One region of the uncultured Porticoccus sp. genome, then DNA from elsewhere that is predicted to be linked to it. Evidence: predicted binding sites of a transcription regulator. Region 1 holds the regulator's gene; each other region holds the start of a gene.
What was found. The regulator sigma-54, encoded in region 1, starts transcription at its own class of promoters, with help from an activator protein. The targets are predictions, from matches to a motif close to TGGCACANNNNTTGCNNT.
Positions count from the first base shown of each region.

Region 1 (4,954 bases):
TGAAATGTCTGGCTAGAACGCTGGATATGTAGACTGAGCGGTGCTGCCCCCCGGTGCAGCCCACTGCAATGGTTAGATAACTGCGATTATTGGCAAGAAATGACGGTGTCCAGCGGGACAGGAACTGCTTGATGTCATTCGTCATGTCGATGACTTCCGGTTGCGATTCGAGAAATTCGATCACTGGTTGGTCGTTGCCGGTAAAGGGCCTTAACTCCTGTTTCCAGTGGGGGTTTGGCAAGCAGCGAACGTCAAAGACAAAATCCGCGTTGACTGGTACTCCGCGTTTAAAGGCAAAGGACTCAAACATGATAGCCATGTCGTCCCTGGTGTGGGGAGCAATTTGCTGCTTGATGACATCGCGTAGCTGGTGCAGGGTCATGGTGCTGGTATCAATTCTGCGATCTGCAATTGAGGCGATTGGGTCCAGCAGGGTGGTCTCAAGTTCTATGGCTTCGTTAATATCTACCCGGTCGTTGGTTAGTGGGTGCTTGCGGCGTGTTTCACTGAAACGCTGGATGATGACGGAATTTCTGGCATCGAGGAAAAGCACTTCATAGTTGATGCCCGAATGCTTCAGCTCCGCAAGAATTTTTGGAAGCTGGTCAAGGTCTTCGCCCAGGTTGCGGACATCAATTCCCACCGCAATTTTTTCCAGCCAATGCTGGTTCTTGGCGTTGATGGCTTTCTGAAAAAGGCCGGGAAGCAAACTGGCGGGAAGATTGTCAATGCAGGTAAAACCGACATCTTCGAGGACGTTCAGTGCGGTACTCTTGCCGGATCCAGAACGCCCACTTACCACCACCAGTCGCATTAGCCTTTCGCCTCAGTCGCCATCATTGCCGGTTGCTATCCGAAAGAGGTCTTGATCACTGCCGGCCTGTCGCAATGCATTGCGAACCGTTTCGTCCTGAAGTAATTCGGCGATGGAAGAGAGGACCTGCAGGTGTTCGTCGTTTTGCTCCTCGGGAACGATCAGTGCAAAGATCAGGTCTACCGGCTCTCCATCGATAGCATCGAAATCGACGGCATCAGCCAGTTTGACAAGTGCTCCGGTAATCTTTTCACAGCCTGCCAGTCGACAGTGGGGGATGGCAACACCTTCTCCTATCCCGGTGCTGCCCAGTCGCTCTCTTGCCAGCAGACTCTGGTAGAGATCGTCTGCGTTGACCCCCTCCATGCGTTCTTTCAGGAAGACGGAAAGGTTTTCCAGTACCCTTTTTTTGCTACCGCCCTCGGCGCTGGCAACGGTGTTTTCAGGGGTGAGTACATCAATCAGTTTCATGAGTGTTATCTACCGCGGTTCTTTTCCTTGTGCTTGATTAGCTGTCGATCCAGTTTGTCGGTCAGCATGTCGATAGCCGCATAAAGATCCTCATGCTCGGAATCGGCAAAGAATTCACCGCCGCTAACATGGACTGTTGCTTCAGCTTTCTGGATCAATTTTTCAACTGAGAGAATCACGTTCGTGCTGGTGATACCGTCGTGATGACGCTCCAGTTTGGATAATTTGGTAGTGACATAGTCTTTGATCGGATCAGTGATATCGAGATGATGTCCGCTGATGTTCAATTGCATGCGGTTCTCCTTAATAGGTGTTAGGTGTTGGGGTTGTAGCGTTTTCTTTCGCTGGAAGAGGGGATGCCCATCCCCTCGCGATATTTGGCAACAGTGCGTCGGGCAACCTGAATACCCATCTCCTGAAGCAGTGCTGTCAGTTTGTTATCGCTGAGGGGCTTGCCCGGATTTTCAGCGCTTACCATTTTTTTCAGCATAGCGCGAATGGCTGTTGATGAACACTCCCCGCCAGCGTCGGTCGAGACGTGGCTGGAGAAGAAATACTTTAGTTCAAAAACACCCTGCGGTGTGTCGATGTACTTTTGGGTGGTCACCCTCGAAATAGTGGATTCGTGCAGGTCCAGTCGTTCGGCAATGTCTGCCAGCACCATGGGCTTCATCGCCACGGGTCCCTGTTCCAGAAAGCCCTGTTGTAATTCAATGATGCAACTGGTGACGCGCATCAGGGTGTCATTGCGGCTTTCCATGCTGCGCAGAAACCATTTGGCTTCCTGGAGGTGATTCTTGAGGAAGGTGTTGTCTTGGCTGGAGTCGGCTCTGCGAATCAGCTGCGCGTACTGTTGATTGATACTCAGGCGAGGAGTGATGTCCTCATTGAGGGAAACTTTCCAGTGATTATCGACTTTGGTGACTCGAACATCGGGTACCACGTACTCGATATCATCGTTTCGAATGGCGTCACCGGGGTTGGGAGCCAATGTCTGGATAAGTAGGATGGCACCCTCGAGTATCTCGTGGGACAGACCGGTGATTTTTTCCATTTGTCGAAAATTGCGCTGTCCAACCAGTTCCAGGTGGTCAGTGACGAGCTGGATGGCCTCGTTAATCAGCGGCGTATCAGGAGAGAACTGGTTCAGCTGAATCAGAAGGCATTCGGCGAGGCCGGTGGCTGCAACACCAGGTGGGTCAAACTGCTGAATGCGGTGCACTACAGCGAGTACTTCATCCAGCTCAATTTCGTCGTCCAGCGCAGCCCAGATTTCTTCAACCGGTGCCGTCAGCATGCCCCGGCTATCAATTGAATCGATAATGATTTCACCGATCAGGTAATCCTTGGGAGACATCGGCGTCAGATTAAGTTGCCAGATCAGGTGGTCCTGAAGCGACTCTGTGACGTTGTGAACGCTGTCAAAATCGCGTGTATCCGCGCCGGTGTTTCTGATGGTGGTGCTGGGTTGGTAGATGTCGTCCCAGTTGGCATCGACTGGCAGGTCAGTGGGTATTTTGCTGTCCCATTCACTGCTGTTAAGATCACGCGTTGCACTGTCGATATCTTCAACTTTCCCAGTGGCGGTTTCTGCGGCCAGATTCTCGGATTCTTCAGCAAGCTCAAGCAGCGGGTTATCGTAGAGGTTCTGCTGGATTTCCTGGTGCAAGTCGAGAGAGGATAATTGCAACAGACGGATGGCCTGCTGTAGCTGAGGGGTCATCGTCAGCTGCTGGCCGATTTTCAGTTGCAAGCTGGCTTTCATGTTATGACTGCGTATAGAGAGTTGTTACGAAGATGTTCACACGGAAAGTGTAGTCTGCCTCCGGGGGGGGAGACAAGCAAAATGTGTGCCGCTTTGCACAATCGCTGTGCGGTGATACGTCCCATCAAAGCATAAAGTCTTCGCCGAGATAGATATCCCGTACCTGCTGGTTGGCGACAATATCGGTGGCCTGCCCCTCGGCAATAACCTGTCCTTCGCCAACGATATAAGCATGCTCGCAGATATCGAGTGTCTCGCGTACGTTGTGGTCTGTGATCAGGACACCAATACCTATATCGCGTAAGTGACGGATGATCTGCTTGATATCGTTGACTGAAATCGGGTCGACCCCGGCAAAGGGTTCATCCAGAAGAATGAAGGCTGGCTCAATGGCCAGTGCTCGAGCAATTTCCACCCTGCGACGTTCCCCTCCCGAGAGGCTCATGCCAAGGGTGTTGCGGATATGGCTGATATGAAACTCCTGGAGTAGCTGTTCCAGTTTTTTTGCACGCTGTTGTTTGTCGAGATCTTTTCTGGTTTCCAGGATCGCCAGAATATTATTCTCCACGGTCATCTTGCGAAAAATGGAAGCCTCTTGCGGGAGATAGCCAAGTCCCTTGCGCGCCCTGCCGTGCATGGACAGAGAAGTGATGTCTTCATCATCGATATAAACAGAGCCGCCATCCTGATGAACCAGCCCGACAATCATGTAAAAACAGGTGGTTTTGCCAGCGCCGTTAGGCCCGAGCAATCCGACAATCGCACCGCTTTCGACGGTGAGGGATACATCGCGAATCACCGGCCTTCTTTTATAGCTTTTGACCAGGTTTGACGCTTTAAGGATAGCCATTTAGTTTGCATCCTTTTGCTTGTTGGGTGGAATGACCATCTGGATTCGCTGGCGGGGATTGTCGCCACTGCTCGCCTTGACCACCTCTGCCTTCAGGTCATAGTTGATTTTTTCACCGGTGATAACGGTGCCATTTTGCTCAACGCTGGCATTTTTCAGTAGGTCGATACGGTCACTGGCCAGATGGTATTCAATAGTGTCGCCCTTGGCGTACATCATGTTGTCGTTGGGGTTCGGTTGTTGTTGGTAGCGGGCAGGTTCTCCCACACAGACAATTCGGACGACCTGGTTATTTGCCGTGTAGACGGTGACTTTGTCCGCGTGAATTTTGATGGTTCCCTGGGTAATAACGACAGCGCCTTCGTAGATCGTTGTACCGGTTTTTTCATATCGTTCGGCTCTGTCCGACTCAATATTGATAGGCTGTTGTGCGTCGCTGGGTAGCGCCAGACTGGAGGAATGACATGCTGCCAGTAGCAGCAGAATGAATAAATTATGGCGCACGGTGAATCCCCTTTACTTTTGATAGCAGTTTGAATATCTCATCATTAAGATCTGCCCACATGCCTGTGCCAGTGGTCTCCCCCTGAGGCGTTTTAATGGTCACAGGCAGGCCGGTTTCGGCAATATTGGTCTCAGGGAATATGGTTAATTTGCTGGTGAGAAATTCATTTTTGCCGCCTTTTTTAACAGATTGCCTGGCATAGACGTCACCGGACAGGACAGCCCGTTCACCCCCGTTGTAGATAGTCCCTTTCTGGGAGGTTACATGCCATGGGGGTGCCTGCTCCGAACCCTCGTTCGGCTCACTGTAAGACACCATGCCGGGGTTCTCCAGTTCCAGTCGGTTGCCGCGATTAAAGTGGCGTGCCTCCGTGGCTGTGAGGGTGTAAGCCCGGTTGCCATCCCTGTCAAAATTTACCGTATCAATATTGTTCATATAACTGTCTGCTTTGGGTAATTCTTCTACATCGGCGCTTGGCTTGTTCAGAAATACCTCTGGTGGTGACAGCCAGAACAACAGGAAAATCCCTGTTGAGGCGAGCAGCATGGC
Region 1 is NZ_CAXBHS010000007.1:143,430-148,383, forward strand. It holds gene rapZ (RNase adapter RapZ) at 1-814, opposite strand, end outside; gene ptsN (PTS IIA-like nitrogen regulatory protein PtsN) at 827-1,285, opposite strand; gene raiA (ribosome-associated translation inhibitor RaiA) at 1,291-1,578, opposite strand; gene AACZ64_RS08305 (RNA polymerase factor sigma-54) at 1,599-3,050, opposite strand; gene lptB (LPS export ABC transporter ATP-binding protein) at 3,175-3,900, opposite strand; gene lptA (lipopolysaccharide transport periplasmic protein LptA) at 3,901-4,404, opposite strand; gene lptC (LPS export ABC transporter periplasmic protein LptC) at 4,394-4,954, opposite strand, start outside.

Region 2 (4,954 bases), on a different contig from region 1:
TGTTGTCCATGATCATGGTGCCTGTGGTGGGGGTCTCCAGCCCCGCCATCACATTTAAAATGGTGGACTTTCCACAGCCTGAGTGGCCGATAATGCAAACAAATTCCCCTTTGTCGATGCCGATGTTGGCACCTTCAAACACCACCAGATCCTGCTCTTTTGAAGGATAGACTTTAGAAAGCCCTTCGATACTGACGAAATGTCGACTCATGGGCTAATCCTCGTATTGCACCAGTTTCGTCACCGCTGCCAGGGTCATGTCCAGCAACATACCGACGATACCAATCATCAAAATGGAAAAAATAACACTGTTCAGATCCAGATTATTCCACTCGTTCCAGACGTAATAGCCGATACCGGTTCCACCCACCAGCATCTCGGCGGCGACAATGACCAGCCAGGCGATACCAATGGAAATGCGCATTCCGGTGAGAATAGTGGGAGCTGCCGCCGGTAGAATCACCAGAAAAGCCGTTTTCAATGGACTCAACTCATGGGTACGGGCCACCTTGATCCAGTCGGTGCGAACATTGGCCACACCAAAAGCGGTATTGATCAACATGGGCCAGATGGAACAGATAAAGATCACAAAAATGGCTGATCCCTCCGAGTCCCTGATGATGAATAGAGCCAGAGGCATCCAGGCCAGCGGCGAAATGGGACGCAGCACCTGGATAAAAGGATTGAGCGCCTTGTGCATCAGAGGCGACATACCAATAACAAAACCGAGAGGTATTGCGATCAACGCCGCCGCCAGATAGCCGGTCAGCACCCGATAGAGAGAATAGGCCAACTGAATGCCGATACCCTTGTCATTGGGACCGGCATCGTAGAAGGGGTCACTCAGCTCATCCCAGGCATGGCTGAAGACCTGGGATGGGGGTGGAACGCGGGCCTCCTGATCCGCACCACCCATCATCCGTTCATATTCCGACAACCCCGTACTGGCCGCAGGGACCTGATTCATCGCCTCCCAGATACCGAGCCCAACCAGTAACAGCAACAGCGAGAGCAGGGTTGCCTTCATATTCAGTGACGCCATGTCATACCCTCTTGATGGCAAAGCTGTTGATGTATTCCTCGGGCTCGTTGTAATCAAACGTCTTGCCCATAATGATGTGTTTCTTGTAGGTGGTCGCCGGTGGTGTGTAACCCAGCTCCTCCATGACCTTGCCGGTTTCCGAGGCAACGTAGACCTGTTCGGCGATCTTCTTGTAATCCACATCACCACTGATATAGCCCCAGCGTTTCATCTGGGTGAGAATCCATACCGCCATGGAGTGCCAGGGGAAGGGATCAAAATCAATGCGGTCGGGAACGTCGTAAATCTTCTCCTCCAACCCATCCACATAGCGACCCGTCAGAACTTGCCTGACCACCACTTCCGGCTGATTGAGGTAGTTTTTTGGCGAGATGGCCCGGGCGATCTCTTCACGGTTTTCTGCTTTGGCAGAAAAATGGGTGGCACCCACAATGGCTCGAAACAGGGCTGCGTAGGTATTGGGCATCTCCGTGGCGAACTTCTGGCTACAGGCAAAGGCACAGCAGGGGTGGCCCTCCCAGATATCCTTGGTGAGAATATGCAGAAAGCCGATCTTTTCGAACACAGCGCGCTGGTTGAACGGATCCGGCGACAGGTAGCCATCGAGGTTACCGGCCCGAAGGTTGGCCACCATTTCCGGCGGTGGCACGACCCGGATCTGGATATCCTGATCCGGATCCAACCCATGCTCCGCCACGTAATAGCGCAGCAGGAAGTTGTGCATGGAGTAATCAAAGGGCACCCCGAATTTGAAACCCTTCCACTGTTTCGGATCGCGCTTATCCTTGTGCTTGTTGTGGAGCACAATGGCCTGACCGTTGATGTTTTCCACGGCCGGCATGATGTAGGGGGTCGCGGTTGATCCCGCCCCCATGGACATGGCCAGCGGCATGGGCGTCAGCATGTGAGAGGCATCGTATTCCCCGTTCAGTGACATATCCCTGGCCACCGCCCAACCGGCTGTCTTGATCACATCCACGTCTAGGCCATACTTTGCATAGAACCCCATTGGCTGCGCCATGATGATGGGCGTGGCACAGGTAATCGGCACAAAACCCACCTTCAGTTTGGTTTTCTCCAGTGGCCCCATCGACTCCTTCACCGCCGCTTTCACTTTTTCCAGCGGGATCATGCTACCGAGCACCGTGGCCAGGGTACCGCCGCCCATCAACCGGATAAAATTTCGACGACTGGTGTCGTTGTGTCCAAAAACACCGCGGACAATGGCACTTTCCACTGCCCGGTCGAGCAAATCTTCAGAACTGTCAAAAGATAGCCCCCCTGCTTCTGCAGAATGGCTGTGGCCTTCACCCTGTTCAGCCTGTTGCTCCAACAGAACCAGGCGCTGATCGTCGTCGGCAAGACCACTGGGGTTGGCAGACTCGGCCTGACATAACCGGCAGGAACAATCATTGGTGTGCGTCAGGCTGGTATCGGCATCAAACGGGTTACCTAAACTTTTCGTCGCCATGATGTATTTCCTCTTCGCTTTGTAGCTAACGCTGTGGCAGCGCACTGTGCTGGTGCGCCGAATCCTGAGAACCGCTCGTGGACGGGCAGCGGTGTTCTATCAAATCCTGCTTGTTCGCATTGATAGCAACTGCTGCTACTACATCGCAACTTTGGTGCCAACCGTGCTGATAACTATCAATTGTCTGATTTAAAAAGAAAAACAACTGATAACAAGCCGTCATAGCAGACACGAAAAGTCGTAGTTCACGAAAAGTCGTAGACAAAAAAACGATTTTTCGTCGTTATTGGCCCGAAATTTGTTAGCTGTATTGATATCCCCCAGGACTTAACGGTAGGCCCTATGCAGGACGAACGGTTTTTCTACTACTCCGCCACCGCACAGCTGGTGATCGACCCGATTGAGGATCGGGTTCTGTTCGTTAACCAGGAGGCCTGCCGACTCTTGCACAGGGATGTCATTGAAATTCAGTCTGGCCGGGCCAGTCATCTGTTCGCACCCAACCTGCCGGCGTTGATCCTGTTCACCCAGGAACTGATCGAGAAGGGGCGGGGCTGGTGTGACCACCTGCTGGTGCAATCGGCCATCGGGGAAATCCGCATGGAGGTCAATGGTCGCTGCTCTGATTCTGGCGGCCAACCTCAGCTCTTCCTCGGTTTGCAAAGGACCGATGACCTGGAACTGTTGCGTGAGCGCTCCAGTGCCGAGCGACACTACCTGTCAGGTATTGGCCACTGGAACAGGGTGTCCCAGGTTTTCCAGGAGTTTGAGCGGGAAAACCAGTTGCTGCTGGATGCCGCCGGTGACGGGATCTATGGGGTGGAGGCCAATGGTATTACCACGTTCGTCAATCCTGCGGCGGAGCGGATTCTCGGCTACCGGGCGGAGGAACTGGCCGGCAGGAATATGCACAACATGGTGCACCACTCCCACGCGGATCACTCGCATTTCAATATGCAGGAATGTCCCATCTTTGAAGCATTCCGGGACGGCACGGTTCACCGGGTAGAAGACGACACGTTCTGGACGAAATCCGGCAAACCCATCGACGTGGAATACACCAGCACACCGGTCAGGGACAACGGCTTTATTGTCGGCGCGGTGGTGATCTTTCGCGATATATCCCAGAAAAAAACCGACCGCAAACGGCTCCTGGAAGCACTGGCAGAAGTCGAGAAACTGAAAAACCAACTGGAACTGGAAAACGCCTATTTGCAGGAAGAAATCAACTCTGAATTCAATCATCACCAGATCATTGGTAAAAGTGGTGCTGTACAACATATCCTGCAAAAAATTGAACTGGTGGCGCCGACAGACTCTACAGTGCTTATCAGTGGAGAGTCCGGCACCGGGAAGGAGCTGATTGCCAGGGCGATCCACGAAATGAGTCACCGCTCCAATCGCTCACTGATCCGGGTCAACTGTGCAGCCATTCCGGCAGACCTTTTCGAAAGCGAATTCTTCGGTCACACCAGGGGGGCCTTCACCGGCGCCACCAATGATCGACCCGGTCGCTTTGAACTGGCTAACGCCGGCACACTTTTCCTCGATGAGGTCGGTGAAATCCCCCTGCACCTCCAGGGCAAGTTACTGCGGGTGTTACAGGAACAGCAGTTTGAGCGGGTGGGCGAATCGAAAACCCGCCGCGTGGATGTTCGTATCATCACCGCCACCAACCGCAACCTCAAGGAACAGGTGCAGCGGGGACAATTTCGTGAAGACCTGTATTTCCGCCTCAATGTTTTCCCAATTGAATCGGTACCATTGCGAGAGAGGAGCGAAGATATCCCCCTACTGACCCAGCATTTTTTGAAAAAAAGCTGCACCAGAATCAACAAGCAGGGCCTGAAAATCTCACTCAGTGAGCTGGAAAAACTGAAGGATTACCACTGGCCGGGAAATATCCGCGAACTGGAAAACGTAATTGAACGCCAGGTCATACTCGCCCAGGGATCAACGCTGAGATTCAGCGAGCTGCTGGCCAAAGATCAACAAAACATTGCCCGGGTTGGCGAGGAACCGGACAGTAGTGTTCTGACGGCTTCTGACCTTAAACAACAGGAACGCCGCAATCTGCTGATGGCACTGGAAAAATGCCACGGCAAGGTATTTGGCCATAACGGGGCGGCCCAGCTGTTGGGCATCAAACCCACCACACTGGCATCAAGGATCAAGAAATATCAAATTGATACCAGGCTTTTTAAACAGAGCTCAGCCAAACATTAACGTCGGTTTTACAGGCTTTCTTCCCACAGGGTCCGTACTGTTAAAACTCCTTACCGGGACCCTCCCCTACATTGTGTACTGACCGGTTATACGCGAAACGCGGCCCGGAGATTCTTACCCCACCGACGCTACAGGAATATGCCATGCACTCGCTTGAACAGCACAACAAAATCAATAACCATAGGAACGCCTGATATTCACAAGCTGGGCAATGA
Region 2 is NZ_CAXBHS010000001.1:70,350-75,303, reverse strand. It holds gene AACZ64_RS00300 (ABC transporter ATP-binding protein) at 1-211, opposite strand, end outside; gene ntrB (nitrate ABC transporter permease) at 215-1,042, opposite strand; gene AACZ64_RS00290 (CmpA/NrtA family ABC transporter substrate-binding protein) at 1,044-2,513, opposite strand; gene AACZ64_RS00285 (sigma 54-interacting transcriptional regulator) at 2,856-4,739, shown strand.
Region 2: a site for sigma-54 is predicted at 2,656-2,673, ahead of AACZ64_RS00290 (CmpA/NrtA family ABC transporter substrate-binding protein). Genes of this name have one in related genera too.

Region 3 (4,954 bases), on a different contig from region 1:
TCAGCAGTCGCTGAATGAGGACTTTAATCTGCAATTGGAGCAGACACTTTCCAGTGTGCAGGACCTCGATTATGCGCAGGCCATCAGTGAACTTAACCTGCAGTTAACCGCATTGCAGGCCGCCCAGCAGGCTTATGTGAAAGTCCAGGGATTATCCCTGTTTAATTATCTGTAATAGCCCCATCCTGTTTGCTTTCCTTTCAGGCCAGGTAGTTGCTGTGTCGGCAATACTGGTTTGTCCGCCTTCTTTTGTGATAGGCATCGCATTTTGTTGTTTGAACTGTAGAGACCGTCACACTTTCTTCTTTAAATCAATGGATTGAAAAAAATTCTAAAAAAAAGCTAAAGAACTTTCCTCGTCGGTCGATATACAGGTTATCGATCGCAACGTATCCGTCGTCGATGAGAGATTCCAGCGTCGAAGAAACAGCCGTCTGAAAGGCCTTGATCTGCCAGACGGAAAGGAAAACAAAGAGGAAAATAGTTATGGCACAGGTAATCAATACCAATATTGCTTCGCTCACAGCGCAGCGCAACCTGAATTCATCCCAGGGTGATTTGAGCACAGCACTGCAACGCCTCTCTTCAGGCTTGCGTATTAACAGCGCAAAAGATGATGCTGCGGGTTTGGCAATTTCTGAGCGTTTTACTACCCAGATCCGGGGCCTGAACCAGGCTGCCCGCAATGCCAACGATGGGATATCTCTCTCACAGACGGCTGAGGGTGATTTGTCGCAGATCACCAATAACCTGCAACGTATTCGCGAATTGTCAGTGCAATCTGCCAACGCCACTAACAGCTCAAGCGACCGCGCTGCCCTTCAAGCCGAAGTTGCCGAGCTGGTCGCTGAAATTGACCGGGTGGCATCAACCAGTTCTTTTAATGGCGTCAAGCTGCTGAATGGATCTTTTGCTTCACAGGTTTTTCAGGTGGGTGCCAATGCCGGGGAGACTGTCAGTATTTCCAGCATCACCAGTGCACGAACCTCATCGCTTGGTCAATCGACTGGTGCCAATATGGCGGCACCTGGAACAGCGGTACAGGCAGGCTTTACTGATGGTGATCTGACTGTCAATGGCTTTGCGATCTCCGCTACGGCAGATGCAAAAGCGATTGCCGATGCGATAACCGCTGCAGATATTGGCCTGAGTGCCACAGCTACCAATGCCCAGACAGGTATCGCCTTTGCCGATGTGGTGGGCACGGCCGGTTCACTCGCTTCGCCGACTGAAAATACGGTTACCGGGATTGCCGGTACAGCCGATGCCAACGGTCAACAGTTTATTCTGACCATTGATGGTGTAGAGGCTGTCAATGTGACCCTGGCAGACACCGAGACTGTCGCCACTGGTGCAATTGCAACAGAGATCGATTCAGATTTTGCAGCCTTTATCGCAGCCAGTTCAGGTGCATACAGCATCACCTCCGGCACCTTGGCCGGTGGTGACCTGGTTCTTTCCAAAGCGGATGGTACTGCCATTACCTTTGATACCAGCACCAGCACATTAGGGGGTGTGGCTGCCAGTGTGACTGAGTCCGAGACTACCGGTGGCACCCCGGCGGTGACAGCGGTTGCTCCCGATTATACATTGTCGGTTGATGGTACTGCCCTGGATCTTTCTGCAGTGGGCGCAGACGGGACAATTACAGCCACTGAAATTGCGGGATTGATTAACTCTCTCGCTGGCTATACAGCGTCTGCTCCTACGGCCACCACCCTGGATATCACCAAGGATGATGGCAGCAATATTGTTCTGGCTGAAGGTGGCACAGAAGGTGCGGCTGAAGGTCTGGCCGCCACTGGCGATACCTATCGCGGTCTTGTCAGCAGCATTACTTCAGCTGACGGGGATCTGGTTATCGGCGGGGCTACACCTGCTAATGCCGGGTTGACTGCGGGCACCACTACTGCAGACACGCTGGTGGGAACGACTCTGGCGAATACGGATATCTCCAGTGTCGCTGGTGCAAATGCTGCCATCCAGTCGGTGGATAGTGCTCTGACAGCGATTAACAGCTCGCGAGCCTCTCTGGGTGCGATCCAGAACCGCTTTGAATCGGTCATTGCCAGTATACAAACGACCTCCGAAAACCTGAGTGCTTCCAGGTCGCGGATTCAGGATGCCGATTTTGCCTCAGAAACTGCAGCGTTGACCCGTGCTCAAATTCTGCAGCAGGCGGGTACGGCAATGCTGGCTCAGGCTAACGCACTGCCACAGAATGTTTTGGCCCTGTTGCAGTAATGATCTTTTCAATCTGAAAAGATCAAACAGGTAGAGGGGTGGCTATGCCACCCCTTTCTGCCCGGCCATAGCACCTTATATTGATGGAGTGCCGCCATGCCAGAATCTATAACTATTCCCGGACCTGCCCTGAAAGCTATTGCCAACAGCCAACCTGTCAAAGCGATGGAATTGACTGTAGACCGGCAAGAATTGCCCGTCGGCGGCAATGTTTCTCCGGAGAAAAGCGATGAACAAAACAGAGAGTCGTCCACTGTAGAGCTTGTGGCAGCGGTAAGTCATATATCTGATTATGTGCAACAGATTTCCCGTGATCTGCAATTCAAGGTAGATGAGACAACCGGTAGTACGGTTGTCACCGTAATCGATAGTGAATCCAAGGAAATTATCCGCCAGATCCCCCGGGAAGAAGCCGTTGCACTTGCCCATTATCTGGCGGAAATCGGTGCCGGAAACAGTAAGGGATTGTTTGTCAGGGGCGAGGGTTAATTTTTTCTTTTATTGAGTCTGGTTGGCACCCTGTTTGCTTGTTTATCTGCGGGTTTAACTTTTAAAGGCGTGCGTATGAACCGGACATTCAGTTTAACCGTGGTAGGAAGTGTCAGATGTTAACGGCGACGGGAATAGGGTCGGGACTGGACATTGAGTCGCTGGTTACCCAGTTGATTTCAGCCCAACGCTCACCGGTAGAAACCAGACTGGTGGCCCGTGAGTCCGCTCTAACCGCAGAACTGTCGGGTTTTGGCAGCCTCAAAAGTGCTCTCTCTACATTCCAGGACAGTATTTCCAGCCTGAATAAACTCTCCAGCTTTGGCCAGCGCACAACGACCTCCAGTAATACGGATGCGGTTGTGGCGTCTGCGAACAGTACTGCAGCTTCGGGCAGTTATAGCCTGTCTGTCAGTCAGCTGGCATCGTCACACTCACTGGCCAGTACCGGTTATGCCAGTACTTCAGACCTGGTCGGCACGGGAACACTGACCATTCGTTTTGGCAGCACCGACTATACCTCTCCGGACCCCGGTCCCGAGAGTTACGATGGCTTTACGGTCAACCCTGAAAAGGGCACGGCGACGATAACCATCGATTCCGAGAACAACACTTTGACTGGTGTCCGGGATGCAATTAACGGCGCAAAAATCGGCGTTACGGCAGTGATCGTCAACGATGAGTCTGGCTATCGTTTGTTGATTGGATCCGATGATGGCGGCGAGAAAAACAGTCTCGAAATAAGCGTTACTGATACTGGTGATAATAACGACCTGGATAGTGCTGGCCTGTCTGCATTGTCCTTTAATGGCAGTGCAACCAATCTTGCCCAGACAGTCGCTGCCCACGACGCCCTGTTCACGGTCAATGGGTTGTCCATACGCAGTAGTGAGAATAGAGCCAGCGGCGTTATTGAGGGGCTGGATATTACCCTCAAGGATGTCACTGGAACTTCCCCGGTGACCGTTACCGTTGCGCAAGACCGCGAGGCGGTCAAGTCCGCCATCCAGAGTTTTGTCAGCGGTTATAACAACTATATTTCTACCGTTAACAGTCTCACCGCCTATGATCCTGAGACCGGTGTTGCCGGGCCACTGCAGGGAGATTTTTCAGCCCGTTCGATTGCCAGTCAGGTGCGTCGGGCCATCACTGATTCCGCCGAGGGTTTTGGTGGTTCCTTCAGCAGCCTGAGTGAGCTGGGTATCACCACCGATGGCGATGGCAAGCTGGCCATTAATAGCAGTCGTTTTGATGCTGCGCTGGAAAATGCTTTTGATGATATCGTCGGAGTTTTTGCCGCAGTAGGCCGGCCATCGGACGGGACCATAAAATATATTACATCGACGGCGGCGACAGCAGTCGCCAGCCATGATATCGATATTACCCAGATGGCGACCCGTGGTCAGCTAACCGCTTCGCCAAGTTTTTTTCCGCTCAACATTGATAGTGAAAATAATAGCCTGGTGCTGAGTGTTAATGGTGTGACATCCAGCGAGATTTTGTTAACCCAGGGCAATTACGCATCGGGCGCTGAACTTGCCGACGAGTTACAGGCAAGGATTAACGGTGACACTGCGCTGGTCAATGCCGGCGCCCTGGTGTCCGTGCAATTCGTCAATGACCATTTTGAAATCACATCTAATAATTATGGGTCTTTCTCGACAATAGAAGTTCTCTCTGTCGATACCAATACTACTGCGCAACTGGGATTTTCAACCGGAGCAGGTGTTGCCGGTATTGATGTGGCGGGCACCATCGGCGGTGTGGCGGCCTCCGGCAGTGGGCAAACACTAAAAGGGGCTGTGGGCAGCAAAGCTGAAGGGCTGCAACTCCTGATTGCAGACGGTTCTACGGGACCACGCGGCGCAGTTGATTTTTCACGTGGCATTGCATACCAGCTGAATACCCTGATTACGTCTTTTCTGGCGACCGATGGCCTACTGGATTCGCGCACAGAGGGGATTCAGTCGCGCATAGAGGGTATTGGTGATCAAAAGGAAGTGCTTGATCGCAAGATGGAAGCTCTGGAAATTCGTTATAGAAACCAATTCAATGCACTGGATTCTCTGCTTGCCCAACTGCAGACGACCAGTGATTTTCTGACGCAGCAGTTGGCCTCCTTGCCGGGCTCCGGTCAGCTGCTCAACAAAAACAACTAGTATCAGTCAAGAGGTAGTCAATGAACTATGCATCAGCGTTAAACCAGTATAAAAGTGTCGGG
Region 3 is NZ_CAXBHS010000008.1:19,595-24,548, forward strand. It holds gene flgL (flagellar hook-associated protein FlgL) at 1-175, shown strand, start outside; gene AACZ64_RS08565 (flagellin) at 487-2,244, shown strand; gene AACZ64_RS08570 (flagellar protein FlaG) at 2,341-2,733, shown strand; gene fliD (flagellar filament capping protein FliD) at 2,850-4,892, shown strand; gene fliS (flagellar export chaperone FliS) at 4,913-4,954, shown strand, end outside.
Region 3: a site for sigma-54 is predicted at 2,757-2,774, ahead of fliD (flagellar filament capping protein FliD). Genes of this name have one in related genera too.